Regions from separate parts of the Nonomuraea sp. NPDC049400 genome, predicted to be linked through region 3. Evidence: riboswitches for the same ligand, from Rfam matches in the RefSeq annotation. Region 3 holds a riboswitch; each other region holds the start of a gene.
The links. A riboswitch is a leader RNA that binds a small molecule or an ion and turns the genes downstream of it on or off. The one in region 3 is predicted to bind S-adenosylmethionine.
Positions count from the first base shown of each region.

Region 1: it holds a riboswitch for S-adenosylmethionine, as region 3 does, so the genes downstream of both, ACIBVN_RS06755 (aminotransferase class V-fold PLP-dependent enzyme) here and thrC (threonine synthase) in region 3, are expected to answer to the same signal.
Region 2: it holds a riboswitch for S-adenosylmethionine, as region 3 does, so the genes downstream of both, ACIBVN_RS01755 (hypothetical protein) here and thrC (threonine synthase) in region 3, are expected to answer to the same signal.

Region 1 covers NZ_JBITMP010000004.1:164,297-169,255, forward strand. The annotation lists gene ACIBVN_RS06745 (cytochrome P450) at 1-1,140, opposite strand, end outside; gene ACIBVN_RS06750 (TerC family protein) at 1,140-1,889, opposite strand; SAM riboswitch class IV at 2,005-2,120, shown strand; gene ACIBVN_RS06755 (aminotransferase class V-fold PLP-dependent enzyme) at 2,166-3,452, shown strand; gene ACIBVN_RS06760 (DoxX family protein) at 3,456-4,121, opposite strand; gene ACIBVN_RS06765 (NADH-quinone oxidoreductase subunit D) at 4,243-4,959, shown strand, end outside.
Region 2 covers NZ_JBITMP010000001.1:405,703-410,661, reverse strand. The annotation lists gene ACIBVN_RS01770 (NAD(P)H-binding protein) at 1-391, opposite strand, end outside; gene ACIBVN_RS01765 (TetR/AcrR family transcriptional regulator) at 469-1,089, shown strand; gene ACIBVN_RS01760 (TerC/Alx family metal homeostasis membrane protein) at 1,291-2,331, opposite strand; gene ACIBVN_RS01755 (hypothetical protein) at 2,351-2,629, opposite strand; SAM riboswitch class I at 2,638-2,728, opposite strand; gene ACIBVN_RS01750 (hypothetical protein) at 2,812-3,165, opposite strand; gene ACIBVN_RS01745 (cytochrome P450) at 3,697-4,959, shown strand, end outside.
Region 3 covers NZ_JBITMP010000054.1:61,093-66,051, reverse strand. The annotation lists gene ACIBVN_RS49440 (cold-shock protein) at 518-718, opposite strand; gene ACIBVN_RS49435 (MoaD/ThiS family protein) at 967-1,242, opposite strand; gene thrC (threonine synthase) at 1,267-2,499, opposite strand; SAM riboswitch class I at 2,513-2,654, opposite strand; gene ACIBVN_RS49425 (RNA polymerase sigma factor) at 2,734-3,288, opposite strand; gene ACIBVN_RS49420 (trehalose-6-phosphate synthase) at 3,320-4,750, shown strand; gene ACIBVN_RS49415 (hypothetical protein) at 4,759-4,959, opposite strand, start outside.

The DNA of each region.
Region 1 (4,959 bases), on a different contig from region 3:
CTTCCAGGCGGGCTCCTGCCGCAGCTCCAGCTTGTTCGCCCGGGTCAGCAGCGCGCCGAACGACTCCATGAGCTCGATGCGGGCCAGCGGCGCCCCCAGGCAGAAGTGGATGCCGGCCCCGAAGGAGATGTGCGGATTGTCCGCGCGCCCCACGTCGAGCCGGTCCGGCTCCTCGAACACCGCCTGGTCGCGGTTGGCCGAGCCGAACAGCAGCGCCACCTCCGACCCACGCGGGATCTCCACGCCGTGCACCTCGATGTCCTCCAGCACCCAGCGCTCGAACATCTGCAGCGGCGTGTCCCAGCGCATCAGCTCCTCGACAGCCGTGGGCAGCAGCGAGCGGTCCTCGCGCAGCCGGGCCAGCTCGGCGGGGTTCCTGAACAGGGACCACCAGCCGTTGCCTGTCACGTTCACGGTGGCCTCGTGGCCGGCGTTGAGCAGCAGCACACACGTGCCGACCAGCTCGTCCTCGGTCAGCTCGTCAATCGCCGCCAGCGCGCTGACCAGGTCCTCGCCCGGGGTCCGGCGCCGCTGCGCGGCGAGGGTCTTGAGGTAGCCGGCGAACTCCGACGCCGCGCGTACCGCCGCGTGCTGGGCGTCCGGCGTCGGGTTGAGCTCGTACATGCCGCAGATGTCCGCCGACCAGGGGCGCAGCAGGTGTCGGTCGTGTTCGGGGATGCCGAGCATCTCCGCGATCACCGTCACCGGGAGCGGCTCGGCCACCTCGGCGATCAGGTCGCCGCCGCCCTTCTCCACGAACGCGTCCACCAGGCCCTCGGCGATGGCGCGCACCCGGGGCCGCAGCGACTCGACCATGCGGGGCGTGAACGCCTTGGAGACCAGCCGGCGCAGCCTGGTGTGCACCGGCGGCTCCACATCCAGCATGCCCGCCCTGATCACCCGCCAGAACGGCTCGTGGAACTCCGGCTCCGGCGGCCTGCCGAACTCCTCATGGGTGGCCACGTGCAGGTAGGACCTGCCCAGGCGGCGGTCCCTGAGCAGGGCGTTCACGTCGGCGTGGCGTGAGATCAGCCACTGGTTCGTCGGCTCGAAGTAGCTGACGGGCGACTCGCGCCTCAGCTCGTCGTACACGCCGTACGGGTGAGCCACGAAATCCGGATCCCAAGGGTCAAAGCGCACTATTTCATACTAGAAGCCGAATCCTCCTGCTCCGGGTGGACGCGCTTGCTGCGCATCCGGATGTTCAGCAGCTCGACGACGAGCGAGAACGCCATGGCGAAGTAGATGTAGCCCTTGGGGATGTGCTGGCCCAAGCCCTCGGCGATGAGCACCACGCCGATCAGCACCAGGAACGACAGCGCCAGCATCTTGATGCTCGGGTGCCGGTCCACGAACCTGCTGATCGGCCCCGAGGCGAACAGCATCACCAGCACGGACACCACGACCGCCGCGATCATCACGCCGAGCTGGTCCACCATGCCGACGGCGGTGATGACGGAGTCGAGCGAGAACACGATGTCCAGCACCATGATCTGCAGGATCACCGAGGTGAAGGAGGCGGCGGCGACCTTTTTGCCGTCCCCGCCCGCGGGACCGTCCATGCTGTGGCTGATCTCGGTGACGCTCTTGCCCAGCAGGAACAGGCCGCCGAGCAGCAGGATCAGGTCGCGTCCCGATATGTCGTGGCCGAAGACGGCGAACAACGGCTCGGTGAGCTGCACCACCCACGACAGGCCGAGCAGCAGGAGCAGGCGGCTGATCAGGGCCGCGGCCAGGCCCAGTACGCGGGCTCTGTCGCGCTGTTCCGGAGGTAGCTTCCCGGCCAGGATGGAGATGAAGATGATGTTGTCGATGCCCAACACGATCTCCAGGGCGACCAGGGTGAAGAAGCCGATCCAGATCTGCGGGTCGGCCACCCAGTCCAACATTCTGCGTACCTCCATGACTACGTGGGCGGGGGTTTCCGGTAGCAACGAGTGACGCGCCGCAGAAGTTCGCCGACTTGCGATCGAAGGTGGGATTTGGGTTATAGTGCCCGTCGTAGGTCATGAGTGCCAGCGACAAGCCCCGGCTAGCTGGCCGGCAACCCTCGCGTCCGCGGCGGGGTGCCCCGGGTGAAGACCTGGTCCGTCACGAGGTGTGGCGGGCAAGCGCGGGCTCCGTGGCTGCTTCCAGGGGTCCGATGACCCTGAGGGAGATGTGCCGTGCCCACGCTGACGATCTTCAACTCCATTCCCGCCCAGCCCGTCGAGGCGGTTCCCACCGCCACGAGCAGGCCCATTCCCGCCGTGCTCGGGGACGATCTCGAGGTGCCGGTCAAGGGCGGAAGGCTCGTCGGCTACGCCAACCTCGACTACGCCGCCAGCGCGCCCTGTCTCGAGCCGGTCAGCGCCGCCGTCACCGCCGCGCTCCCGGCCTACTCCAGCGTCCACCGGGGCGCGGGCTACGCCTCCCAGCTGACCACCGCCCGCTACGAGCAGGCCCGCCACACGGTCAGGGCGTTCGTCGGCGCCCGCCCGGACGACTCCGTGATCTTCACCCGCAACACCACCGACGCCACGAACCTCCTGGCCGGCTGCCTGCCCGCCGGCACGACCACCGTGGTCTTCGACACCGAGCACCACGCCTCCCTCCTCCCCTGGAAGAAGTCCGTACGGCTGGCGCCGCCCGCCTTCCCCGGCGAGGCCGTCCGCGCCGCCGACGAGGCGCTGGCCGGGATCGACGGGCCGAAGCTGCTCGTGGTCACCGCCGCCTCGAACGTCACCGGCGAGCTCTGGCCCATCGCCGCCCTGGCCCACATCGCGCACCGGCACGGGGCCCGCATCCTGGTGGACGCCGCCCAGCTCGTACCGCACCGGCAGCTCAACCTGACCGCGCTCGACCTCGACTACGTGGCCTTCTCCGGGCACAAGCTGTATGCGCCGTTCGGCGCCGGGGTGCTGGTCGGGCGGCGGGACTGGCTCGCGCAGGGTGAGCCGTACCTCAAGGGCGGGGGCGCGGTGCGCTCCGTGGGGGACGACACCGAGTGGCACGACGACCCGGAGCCGCGGCACGAGGCGGGCACCCCGAACGTGCTGGGCGCCATCGCGCTGGCCGCCGCCTGCGACGCGCTCACGGCCACCGGCTGGACCGCGCTGGTGCACGAGGAGGAGCGGCTGATCGCCCGGCTGCGGTCCGGGCTCGCCGCGATCGAGGGCGTGCGTGAGCTGTCGCTGTGGGGGGATGACCACCCGCGCGTCGGCATCGTGTCGTTCACCGTGGACGGCTACTCCGCCCGCGAGGTGGCCGAGGTGCTGTCCAGCGAGTACGGCATCGGGGTGCGCGACGGGAAGTTCTGCGCGCACCCCTTCGTCCGGCACCTCCTCAACGAGACCGATGGGGGTTGCGAGGACGGCACCGCCTCCGCGGTGCGGGCCTCGATCGGCATCGGCACCACGGAGGAGCACGTGGACCGGCTGGTACAGGCGCTGCGGGAGCTCGTCGCGCGCTGAGCCTCATGCCCTGTTCGGCGGCTTGCGGTGCGGCGGCGGCTCGTCGGAGACCAGGGCGTCGATGTCCCTCATGTCGTCGTCGTCGATCATGCCTGACCGGTGCTCGGAAGGCTGCCTGGGCACGCGCGGCTCCGCCGGTTCATTGGACGATGTGGGCGTGGTGGGGCCGCCGTTCACGGTCGTGACGTTCGACGGCTCCGGACCAGATGCGCCCGGAGCGTGCGCGGCGAGCTCCTCCTCGGCGGCCCGGCGTTCCGCGCGCCTGCGGAACATCGCGCCGAACAGCCCGTCGATCCCGATCCGCCCGCCACCGAGCGCCAGGAACAGCAAGGCCAGCGCCCCGAGCAGGCCAGGCAGCTCCCAGCCGCCGGTGGTGGTCAGGATGCCGCGGCCGGAGTGCACGAAGACGATCGCGCCGAGCATGTTGAGCAGCAACAGCAGCCCCACCGGCCGGACCAGCAGGCCCAGGATCAGGAAGAGGCCGCCGACGGTCTCCACGATGGTCGCGTACGCGGAGGCGAGCTCGGGCATCGGGACTCCCATCCCGGCGAATGCCCGACCCGTGGGTCCGAGGCCGGCCATCCACTTCTCCAGGCCGTGAGCCAGGAAGATCACGCCGGTCACGACGCGCGCGATCAGCATCGTGACATCGAACACAGCTCTCTTCATGGTGATTTCTCCCCCCGTTCCCGGTCTTCTCCCCATGTCCGGCTTCGGGATGCATTTCCATACGATTCCTTGACCTGCCCCCCGGCTGGATCACCAATCAGTGCGGTGGCAGCATGGCCATATGACGGAACGTGTGGTCGGAATCGGCGCGGGCGCGAAAGAGCTGGCCACCGAGGACATGATCCTCAACATCGGCCCGCAGCATCCGTCGACCCATGGAGTGCTCAGGCTCCGGCTGACGCTCGACGGCGAGCGCATCACCGCCGCCGAGCCGATCATCGGCTACATGCACAGGGGCGCGGAGAAGCTGTTCGAGGTCCGCGACTACCGTCAGATCATCATGCTGGCCAACCGGCACGACTGGCTTTCCGGCTTCGCCAACGAGCTGGGCGTGGTGATCGCCGCCGAGCGCCTGCTCGGCATGGAGCCCCCGGTCAGGGCCGTGTGGGCGCGCACCCTGCTGGCCGAGCTCAACCGGGTGCTCAACCACCTGATGTTCCTCGGCTCCTACCCTCTCGAGCTGGGCGCGATCACGCCGCTGTTCTACGCCTTCGACGAGCGCGAGCGCATCCAAGCCGTCATGGAGGAGATCTCCGGCGGGCGCATGCACTACATGTTCAACCGGGTCGGGGGCCTCAAGGAGGACCTGCCGCTCGGCTGGCTCGACCGGGTGTCGGCCGCCGTCGCTGAGACCCGGCGCCGGGTGCCCGACATCGAGGACCTCATCCTGCACAACGAGATCTTCATCGCCCGCACCAAGGGCGTCGGCGTGCTCACCCGCGAGCAGATCATGCAGTACGGCGTCAGCGGCCCCATCGCCAGGGCCTCGGGGGTGGAC
Region 2 (4,959 bases), on a different contig from region 3:
TGAGCCCGGAGGCCTTCAGGTACTCCTCGATCTCCCAGTGCGCGCCCTCGGCCAGCCGCCCGCCCTGGTGGGCGCCCCAGACAGATACCTTCACCACCGTCGACACGCCGGCGGCCCGCGCCGCGTCGATGGCCGCCTTCTGCTGGCGGATCATCGGCTGCTCCCCCTCGACCGGCTGGGCACCGCCCGCGTTGAGGAACAGCCGGTCCACGCCGTCCATGGCGGCGGCCAGCGAGGCGGGCTCGTCGAAGTCCCCGACCACGACGTCACAGCCGCGGGCCCGGCCCTTGGCTCTGTCGCGGACCAGCGCCTTGAAGGCCACCCCCTGGTCGAGGAGAAGGCGCACGAGATGCGTGCCGATGGATCCGGTGGCTCCGGTGATCAAGATCATGTGTAGTCCTTCCGGTAAGATGAGGCAACCTCGAAAACACTATATCGAGGCTACCTCGAATTACTGGGGACGCCCGCATGACCAGCACCCGCCGGCCCCGCGCCGACGCCCGCCGCAACTACGAGCGCCTCCTGGCCGAGGCCGACGCCGCCTTCAAGGAACGCGGCGTCGACTCCAGCCTGGAGAGCATCGCCCGCCGCGCCGGCGTGGCCATCGGCACGCTCTACGGCCATTTCCCCAGCCGCCGCGCCCTGGTCGGCGCGCTGCTGCGAGAGCGCAACGAGGCCCTGTTCGAGCTGGGCGACCGGCTCCTGACCGGCTCGGCACCGGACGATCGACCCCTGGCCCGCTCGGCGCCGGGCACGCCAGACGACAGGGCCCCGGCCGGCTCGGCGCTGGCCGGCTGGGTACGCGCGGCGACCGCGCACGCCGCCACCTACAGCGGATTGGCCTCCCTGCTGACGGACGGCCTGGACGACGAGGCGTCGGAGCTGCACGACTCGTGCCTGCGCATGGCGGAGATCGGCGAACGGCTGGTCGCGCGGGCGCGCGAATCCGGCGCCGTACGTCCCGACGCGACCGGCGCGGACGTGACCGCGCTCACCTCCGCCGCCGCCTGGCTCCACGAGCACGTGTCACCCGCCGCCGCCGACCGCCTCATCACCGTCACACTGGACGGCCTGGCCGCCCGCCCTTAGCCGCCGGCGGCCGCCTGCCCTCGCAGCGCATCCGGTAAGCCGGAATTCCCGATGCCACGGCACCACTCCCGGCCGTGATGTCGCGGCCGGGAGTTTCGCCGTTCATTCGGGCGCGCGGCCCAGTTCATTCAGGCGCGCGGCCCACGGACCGGCAGGCGAACGCGCGGCTCGCCCGCGGGCGCCGCCATGCCGATGCCGATCTCAAGGGTCGACCGGCTCGCGCTCCAGGGGCCTGACCCGCCCGGCTTCGTCGCCGCCTCCGGCCGCCGAAGCGGTGCGCCTGTCGGCGTACAGGCTGGTGAGCGTGACGGTGATCAGGACCGCGATGATGACGCCGAGCGAGGCGAGGGTGGGGATCTGCGGGACCCACGCCCACAGGCCGTGCGCCCAGTGGAGGACCAGCTTGACCCCGATGAACGCCAGGATGACACCCAGGCCGTAGTTGAGATGGCGCAGCTTGGTGAGCACGTCCCGCAGCACGAAGTACAGCGCCCGCAGGCCCAGCAGCGCGAAGGCGTTGGTGGCGAAGACCAGGAAGGGGTCCTCGGTCACCCCGTACACGGCGGGCACCGAGTCGACGGCGAAGACGATGTCGGTGGCGAACACCGCCACGGTCGCCAGGGCCAGCGGCGTGATCGCCAGCCGGCCTTGCTCGCGCACCACCAGCCGGAACCCGCGATAGTCGGCGGTGACCGGGATGAAGCGGCGCAGCAGCCGGACGCTGCGCATGGAGTCGATGTCGACGTGCTGGTCGTCCCCCTTCAGCACCTTGGCCGCGGTGACGATCAGGACCACCCCGAACAGCAGGAACGCCCACGTGCCGCTCTGCAGCGCCGCGGCGCCCAGCGCGATGAAGACCGCCCGCAGCACCAGCGCCCCGACGATCCCGTACAGCAGCACCCGCTGGGCCAGCTCGTGCGGCACCGCGAACGCCGACAGCAGCAGCATGAACACGAACAGGTTGTCCACCGACAGCGACTTCTCCACCACGTATCCGGTGAAGAACTCGACCGCCACCCCGGTGCCGAAGACGCCCCACAGGTAAGCGCCGAAGCCCACCGGCAGCACCAGGTAGAAGACCGACCAGGCCAGGGCCTCGCGCATACCTACCTCATGCGGGCGCCGGGTCAGCACGATGTCGATCGCCAGCAGCAGGATCAGGGCGGCCACGGTGATCGACCACAGTGCGGGTGAAGCGATCGTGCCCTGATCGGGCGCAGCCAGAATTGTCCCCGGGGACATGAAACCTCCTCGAACGAGCTCAGCCGTTCGAGGTCTCCTTCACCCGGGGGTGCGGGTGGCCGTCCGGGGACGCCAGATAACGTCCGTACTGACCGGATCGACGCTTGGGAAGTACTCCCCTCGTCTGGCCCAGAGTAGGACAAATCCGGCCAGCGAGCCACTGTACGTCGGCGCGGATCGCGGCCAGACGCTGCTCGGCGTCACCTTCGTCGGCCTCGCGGCGTCGAGCTCCCGCTGCCATGGGTTCGAGCCAGAAAAAAGGGCCGTAGAGCATGGGAACGTCGAGCGGTACGCTCATCGGATCTCACCTCATCGATCCTGGCAGTGGCACCTTTCCTGTCAGGGCAGGTTGCCGGACCGTCGCAGGGCCAGGTCCCTCGGGTCCTCTGGATGATGGCGAGATCCGATCGTCCGTTCCCGGCGGGGAGCGTCAGACCAGGGGCCGCCGAGCAGTTCCCAGGCGGCCCGCCGATCTACTGGTTAGCAAATGCCCCACACCGGGGACCAGAGCTTGTTGTAGTAGCGCGTGCCCTTGTAGTAGATCCGGAGGCCGCAGGGCTTGCGCGAACTGCCCCCCTCCCAGGTGCGCGTCTTTCCGACCGTGATCTTCTTGTAGCCGGAGTCAGGCCCGGTCTGGATCATGTTTACCTTGACGGTGCTGCTGCAGCCGTTCCTCACCTTCAGGTACCGCGTGTTGCCCTTGACCCACGTCGTGTGGGTGACACACCTCAGCTTTGCGTCGGCGCTGGTGGCTGCGCTGGCCGCGGGTACGCCGCTAACGAGCGTGCCCACGATTCCCGTCATCAGTGCAGCGGCTACCAGTTTCTTTCGCATACTTCCTCATTGCCTTATCTTTGGGGATAAAAGCCGCCCAAGACCCTAACACGCATCGCGATCATACGGTTACCCGCCGAGCGCGCCCGGCGGAGCCGGCCCTCGATCCATGCAGGCTCCGTGCCGGGGAGCTGTAGCCGGGTCGGCGTTGCAGCGCTGGCAGGGAAGGCACACCGGTGCTGACGGCAGTAGCTGAGGATGGTTCGGCGCGAGACGGCTCCTCGACAGCACGCGATGCGGAGGAGGCGGGCGTCGGGGCCGTCGACGTACCCAGTGGCGACGTACGTGCATCAGGGCAGACCACGTAGCGTCCGTACTCCGAGACAGCGAGTGCACTTTGCTCTTGCCATGATCGGGCGCTATGCGTGATGCTTGCAGACCTCTTGAGCGAATCGGCCGAAAGCTCCCAGAGCGCGTCACTCGTGCCGTGACATATGCAGCGGCGTCGCGAAGGGAGCGGCAATCAGAGAGGTAGTTCACCCCGTGATCCACGGCCCGTGGCCCCAGCAGCCCGCAGAAACGCTGGAGTCGATGTCCGTTGAACCGCTGCTGACCAGGGACTACGACGCGGACCCCGCACTCGTCCACGAACGCCTGCGCGGCAGGTACGGCCCGGTGGCCCCGCTCGAGCTCCTCGGGGTGCCGGTCTGGTTCGTCCTCGGCTACGAGGAGGTGCTCAACGTCCTGCAGAACAAGGGCGGCATCTGGAGCAAGGACGTGGACAGGTGGCGGGCGCACGTGGAGGGCCGGATCCCGGCGGACTGGCCCCTGCTGCCGATCTTCCAGGCCAACAACTCGGCGTTCTCGGAGGGCGCCGCGCAGCGCCGGTTGAGGTCCGCGTGGACGCAGGCGCTCGCGCCGTTCCAGGACCACTCCAACCCCCAGGCCCAGCTGCTGGAGCAGGCCATCACGCAGTACGCCGACGACCTCATCGGCGTACTGTCGGAAGGTGGCTCCACGGGGTTCGCGGACCTGGCGGCACAGTACGCGCGGCCGCTCCCGCTGATGGTCGCCAACCGCATGCTCGGCTTCGCCGCCGCCCGCGGCGAGGAGGTGGTCATGGACATCTGGCGGATGGCCGACGCCGGTCCCGACGCGGCAGCGGCGTTCGGGCGCCTGTACGAGGCCATGACGGAGCTCGCCGCCGCCAAGCGGGAGCGCCCCGGAGACGACCTGCCCTCCTACATGATCAGCGCCCAACCGGACCTCACGCTGGACGAGCTGGCCCGCGAGCTGTTCATGCTGCCCGGACTGCTCGACTTCACCGCCAGCCTGGTCTGCAACGTGGTCGTCGAGGTCGTCTCCAACCCCGATGTGCGGGCGAGCCTGTCGGTCGGCGCGATCGACGAGACGGTGAACCGGGTCGCCCTGCTCAACCCGCCCATGGCCAACCTCACGTTCCGCTTCCCGAGGGCGGACGTGAAGATGGGGAACTACACGATCGCCGCGGGTGATCCGGTGATGCTCTCCGTCGCGGGCGCCCACGCCGATCCGCGGTTCGCGGGGGCGCTCGATCGGCATGCCATCCGCAGCACCCGGGCCCACCTGGCCTGGGGCGCCGGGCCGCACAGCTGCCTGGGCCAGCGGCTGGCGATCCAGATCACCACGATCGCCGTGCGCCGGCTCTTCGCCAGGCTCTCCAAGGTGAAGCTGGCGCTCCCGTCCGACCAGCTGCCCTGGCGCCCCTCGCCGTTCATGCGGGCGCTGCGCTCCCTGCCCGTCCAGTACGAGCTCGCCGAGATCTACGTACCGGCCGGTGAGGGCGGCTTCGACGGCGAGGCGCTCGCGGCGCAG
Region 3 (4,959 bases):
AGCCGACGCCCGCGACGGCATGGGTCAGCGTCTCCTTCGGCAGACCCCATCGTCCCGATCCGAATCGCTGGCACTCTGATGTATCGAGTGCCAACGAACTGTTTAGCACTCTACCCTGCCGAGTGCAAGCGAGAACCCTCCTACCGGGTGTTTCCTCCCAGGTCACTTGCGAGGGAGCTGCCGTCGCCTGGAGGAGCGGCGGGAGCGTAGCGACCAGAGCGGGGGAAGGCGACGGCATCGAGGGCGACCGAGCCCGCCTCACGGAGTGAGGCCATAAGCAGGGAGCTGCCGTCGCCTGGAGGAGCGGCGGGAGCGTAGCGACCAGAGCGGGGGAAGGCGACGGCATCGAGAGCGACCGAGCCCGCCTCCACGGAGTGGAGGCCATCAGCAGGGAGCGGCGGAGTACGGCGAGCCAGCCCCATGCGGCTCGCCGCACCCGAGTCGACGAAAGAGAGGTGGCAGGTTCGCCCGGACTGCGCTGCCGCGCGATCCTGCCGGTGCATACCAGTGGGGCGCGTCAGACCGCGCGAACGGCCTCTGCCTGGGGACCCTTCTGGCCCTGCGTGATCTCGAACTCGACGCGCTGCCCCTGTTCGAGAGCTCTGTACCCGTCCATCAGTATCGCTGAGTAATGGACGAATACATCCTTACCACCGTCTACCGCGATGAAGCCGTAGCCCTTGTCCGCGTTGAACCACTTGACGGTGCCCTGCGCCACTTCCGACTCCTCTTACTGGGCCCACAGATCTCGCCCATTCCTCCGCGAGACCCGTAATCGCCTGACTTAAGGGAAAATCAGCCAGACGATCGCCCTCGACCATACCTGTGGCACGGGGTTTGGCAACAGAGTCAATCCACAAATAACGCATTTCTCCGGATGGCCGGTCGTTCATACGCGCATTTGGCCTGGAAAAGCAGAAGGCGCCCACTAGGGGCGCCTTCATCCGAGACTGTGATCCATGGCACTCAGCCGCCGGCGACCGCCGGGATGATAGAGATCTGAGTGCCCTCAGGTGCTGGAGTGTCGAGCCCGTCGGCGAAACGGACGTCCTCTTCCCCAACGTAAACGTTGACGAAACGACGAATCTTGCCCGATTCATCCAGAATTCTCGCGCCGATCCCCGGGTAGTCGGAGTCGAGCTTGGCGAGGACGTCACGAAGAGTCGCGCCTTCGCCACTGACTTCCGCGTTGCCCCCGGTGTACGTGCGCAGAATGGTGGGAATCCGCACAGTAACGCTCATGGTTAAACTCGCCTTTCCTGGTTGTCAGACAGCCGCGCGGAACGCGTCGAGGGAGGGCCGGATCACGGCCGTGGGCTTGGCGTCGTCGCTGATCGCGTCGAGCGTCTTGAGTCCGTCGCCGGTGTTGAGCACCACGGTCTCGGCCTCGGGATCGAGCCGACCACTCTCGGCCAGCTTCTTCAGCACGCCCACGGTCACCCCGCCCGCGGTCTCGGCGAAGACGCCCTCGGTCGAGGCCAGCAGCTTGATCGCGGCCACGATCTCGGCGTCGGAGACGTCCTCGACGGCCCCTCCGGTGCGCCGGGCGATGTCCAGCACGTAAGGCCCGTCGGCCGGGTTGCCGATGGCCAGCGACTTGGCGATGGTGTCGGGCTTGACCGGCTGCACGACGTCGTGCCCCGCCTTGTACGCGGTGGAGACCGGCGAGCACCCGGCCGCCTGCGCCCCGAAGATCTTGTACGGCGTGTCCTCGACCAGGCCGAGCTGCACCAGCTCGCGGAAGCCCTTGTCAATCTTGGTGAGCTGCGAACCCGAGGCGATGGGGATGACGATCTGCTGGGGCAGCCGCCAGCCGAGCTGCTCGGCGATCTCGTACGCGAGCGTCTTGGAGCCCTCGGCGTAGTACGGCCGCAGGTTGACGTTGACGAATCCCCACTTGTCGCCGAGCGGGTCGCCGATCAGCTCGGAGCAGAACCGGTTGACCTCGTCATACGTGCCGGTGATCCCGATGAGCTTGCCGCCGAACACCCGGGCCATGGCGATCTTCGCCGCTTCGAGGTCGGCCGGGATGAACACGCACGCCTCGAGCCCTGCCCGCGCCGCCGCGGCGGTGACCGCACCCGCGAGATTGCCGGTGGAGGAGCAGGAAAGCGTGTGGAAGCCGAAGTTACGCGCCGCCTCGACGGCGATGGCGACCACGCGGTCCTTGAATGAATGAGTGGGGTTGCCGGAGTCGTCCTTCACGTACAGGGACTTGAGACCGAGCTTGCGCCCGAGGTTTCCGGCCTTGACCAGTTTGGTCCAACCCGGGTTCATGTTGGGTTTACTGGCGACGTCCACAGGAACCGGGAGCAAGGACCGGTAACGCCAGATGTTGGCGGGACCCGACTCGATGTCCGCACGGGTCACGGTGCCGAAGGAATAGGCCGCCTCGAGCGGCCCGAAACACTCCAGGCACGCGAAGCTGGGACCGAGGGGGTAACGCGTGCCGCATTCGCGGCAGGACAGAGCGACTGCAGGACCAAAGTCGAGCGACATGAAGCGAGGCCTTCCCTCATCTTCGCCTGCGGCCACCTTGACCGCAGACCGGAATTGGCACCTTGTCCCGGTCGGCCTCGCCAGGTCGCGAGCCTCAAGCCGGGAGGGTTGCCGGGGCTTCGCAGGGCCGGTCCCTCCACCCCTCTGGATGAGCAATATTCAGTTGTTGAAATGGACTCTACCTGCCCAGGGGCCCTAAATGGGCACTCGTCTCAGCAGGTGAGATGCGGCGTCTCAACGATAGTCGTCGCCCAGCACTCCCTGCACGTATTTGCGCGCCTGGTGAATGCGCGACTTGGCGGTGCCGAGCGGGATGCCGAGCTGCTCGGCGACTTCGTTGTAGTCGAGCTGGACGATGTCGCGCAGCACCAGCGCCTGCGCCAGGTCGGGCTTGTCGGCCTCCAGCGCCTCCATGGCGTCGAGCAGGTCGAGCCGCGAGCCGGCGATCACGCTCACCCGCCGCACGTCGGGCTTCTGCACGGGCAGCTCGTCGGAGCTCTGCTCGGCCGCCCTGCGCTTGAGCGACCTGTACGTGGTGCGCGCGCAGTTGGCCGTCACGATGTGGAGCCAGGTGCTGAACCTCGCCCTGCCCTCGAACCGCCCGATGTTGCGCGCCACGGCCAGCAACGTGTCCTGCGAGGCCTCCTCGGCGTCCTGGTGGTAGGGCAGGATCCGGGCGCAGTGACGCATCACATCGGGCTCGATCCGCGCCAGAAGCTCGCCAAGTGCGCGATGATCTCCTCCAGCGGCGGAGCGGGCGAGTTCCTCGGTTAGCTCATCAAGCGCCATAGCTGGGATCCTATGGGCGAAGGGAGCTCAGATGAACAGCGTCCTGGTGGCCTCCAACAGAGGACCGGTCTCGTTCACCGTCTCCGACGACGGCGAGCTGACCATGAAGCGCGGTGGCGGCGGTCTGGTGTCGGGGCTGTCCGGGGTGGCCAAGAAGGACGGCGTCCTGTGGGTGTGCGCGGCGCTGTCCGACGGCGACCGCAGCGCCGTCCGCCTGGCGCCCGGCGGCAGGATCGACCAGGCCGGCTACGACACGGGCCCGCTGCGCATGCTGGACATTCCGCCCGCCACCTTCCACCGGGCCTACAACGCGGTGGCCAACTCCACCCTGTGGTTCGTCAACCACCTGCTCTACGACATCCCCAACTCGCCCAACTTCGGCACGAGGTTCGAGCGGGAGTGGGAGTCGTACCGCGACTACAACGGCGCGTTCGCGCTGGCGCTGGCCGAGGAGGCCGGCCACGGCGCCCGTGTGATGGTGCAGGACTACCATCTGACGCTGACCCCGGCGATGCTCCGCGCCGAGCGGCCCGATCTGCGCATCGCGCACTTCAGCCACACCCCGTGGGCGCCCCCCGAGTACTTCTCGCTGCTGCCCGACGAAGTGGCCGGAGAGGTCCTGGAAGGCATCCTGGGCGCCGATCACGCCGGGTTCCTCACCGACCGGTGGGCGCAGGCGTTCATGGACTGCTGCGAGGCGCTGCTGGGCGCGGAGGCCGACCGGGCCGGCCGCAGCGTCACCCACGGGGGCAGGACCACCCGCATCGGCGTGCACAGCCTGGGCGTGGACGGCGAGGCGCTGTGGGAGCGGGCCTGCGAGCCCGACGTCGAGTCGCACATGGCCGCGCTCAGGGAGCAGGTGGGCGACCGGCGGCTGATCGTCCGCATCGACCGCACCGAGCTGTCGAAGAACATCGTGCGCGGCCTGGTGGCCTACCGCGAGTTCCTCGACGCGCACCCCGAGTGGCACGGGAAGGTGGTGCATCTGGCGTTCGCGTACCCGAGCCGGCACGACCTGCCCGAATATCGCGAGTACACCGCGTCGGTGCAGCGCTGCGCCCAGCAGATCGAGGACGACTACGCCACCGAGGACTGGGACCCGCTGATCCTCAACGTCAACGACGACTACCCGCGCTCGCTGGCCGCCTACCGGCTGGCCGACGTGCTGCTGGTCAACCCCATCCGCGACGGGATGAACCTGGTCGCCAAGGAGGGCCCGATCCTGTCGCCGCGCTGCGCGCTGGTGCTCTCACGCGAGGCGGGCGCGGCGGCCGAGCTGGGCCCGCACGCGCTCGTGGTCAACCCGTACGACATCAGCGGCACGGCCGCCGCGCTGCACAAGGCGCTCGTCATGCCGGAGGACGAGCGCCGGATGCGCCGCGACAAGCTGCACGCGGCGGCCACCGCCCTGCCGCCGCAGAAGTGGCTCGCGGCCCAGCTCGACGCCCTCGCCGAGATCTAGGGCGGTCCTCAGCTCCAGTCGGCGTTCTTGAGCGCGGCGGCCAGCCCCGGCGTGTTCCACTGGTCGACGACGAGGATCTTCGTCTTCGGGAGAAACCACTCGCGCTGCACGTACCGGGACTTCACCTTGCCGTTCGAATAGCTGACGCAGCGGAACGCCCACTCGCGGTAGGCCGCCTTGTGGCCGGGGCCCATTTGCCGCAGGCCCTT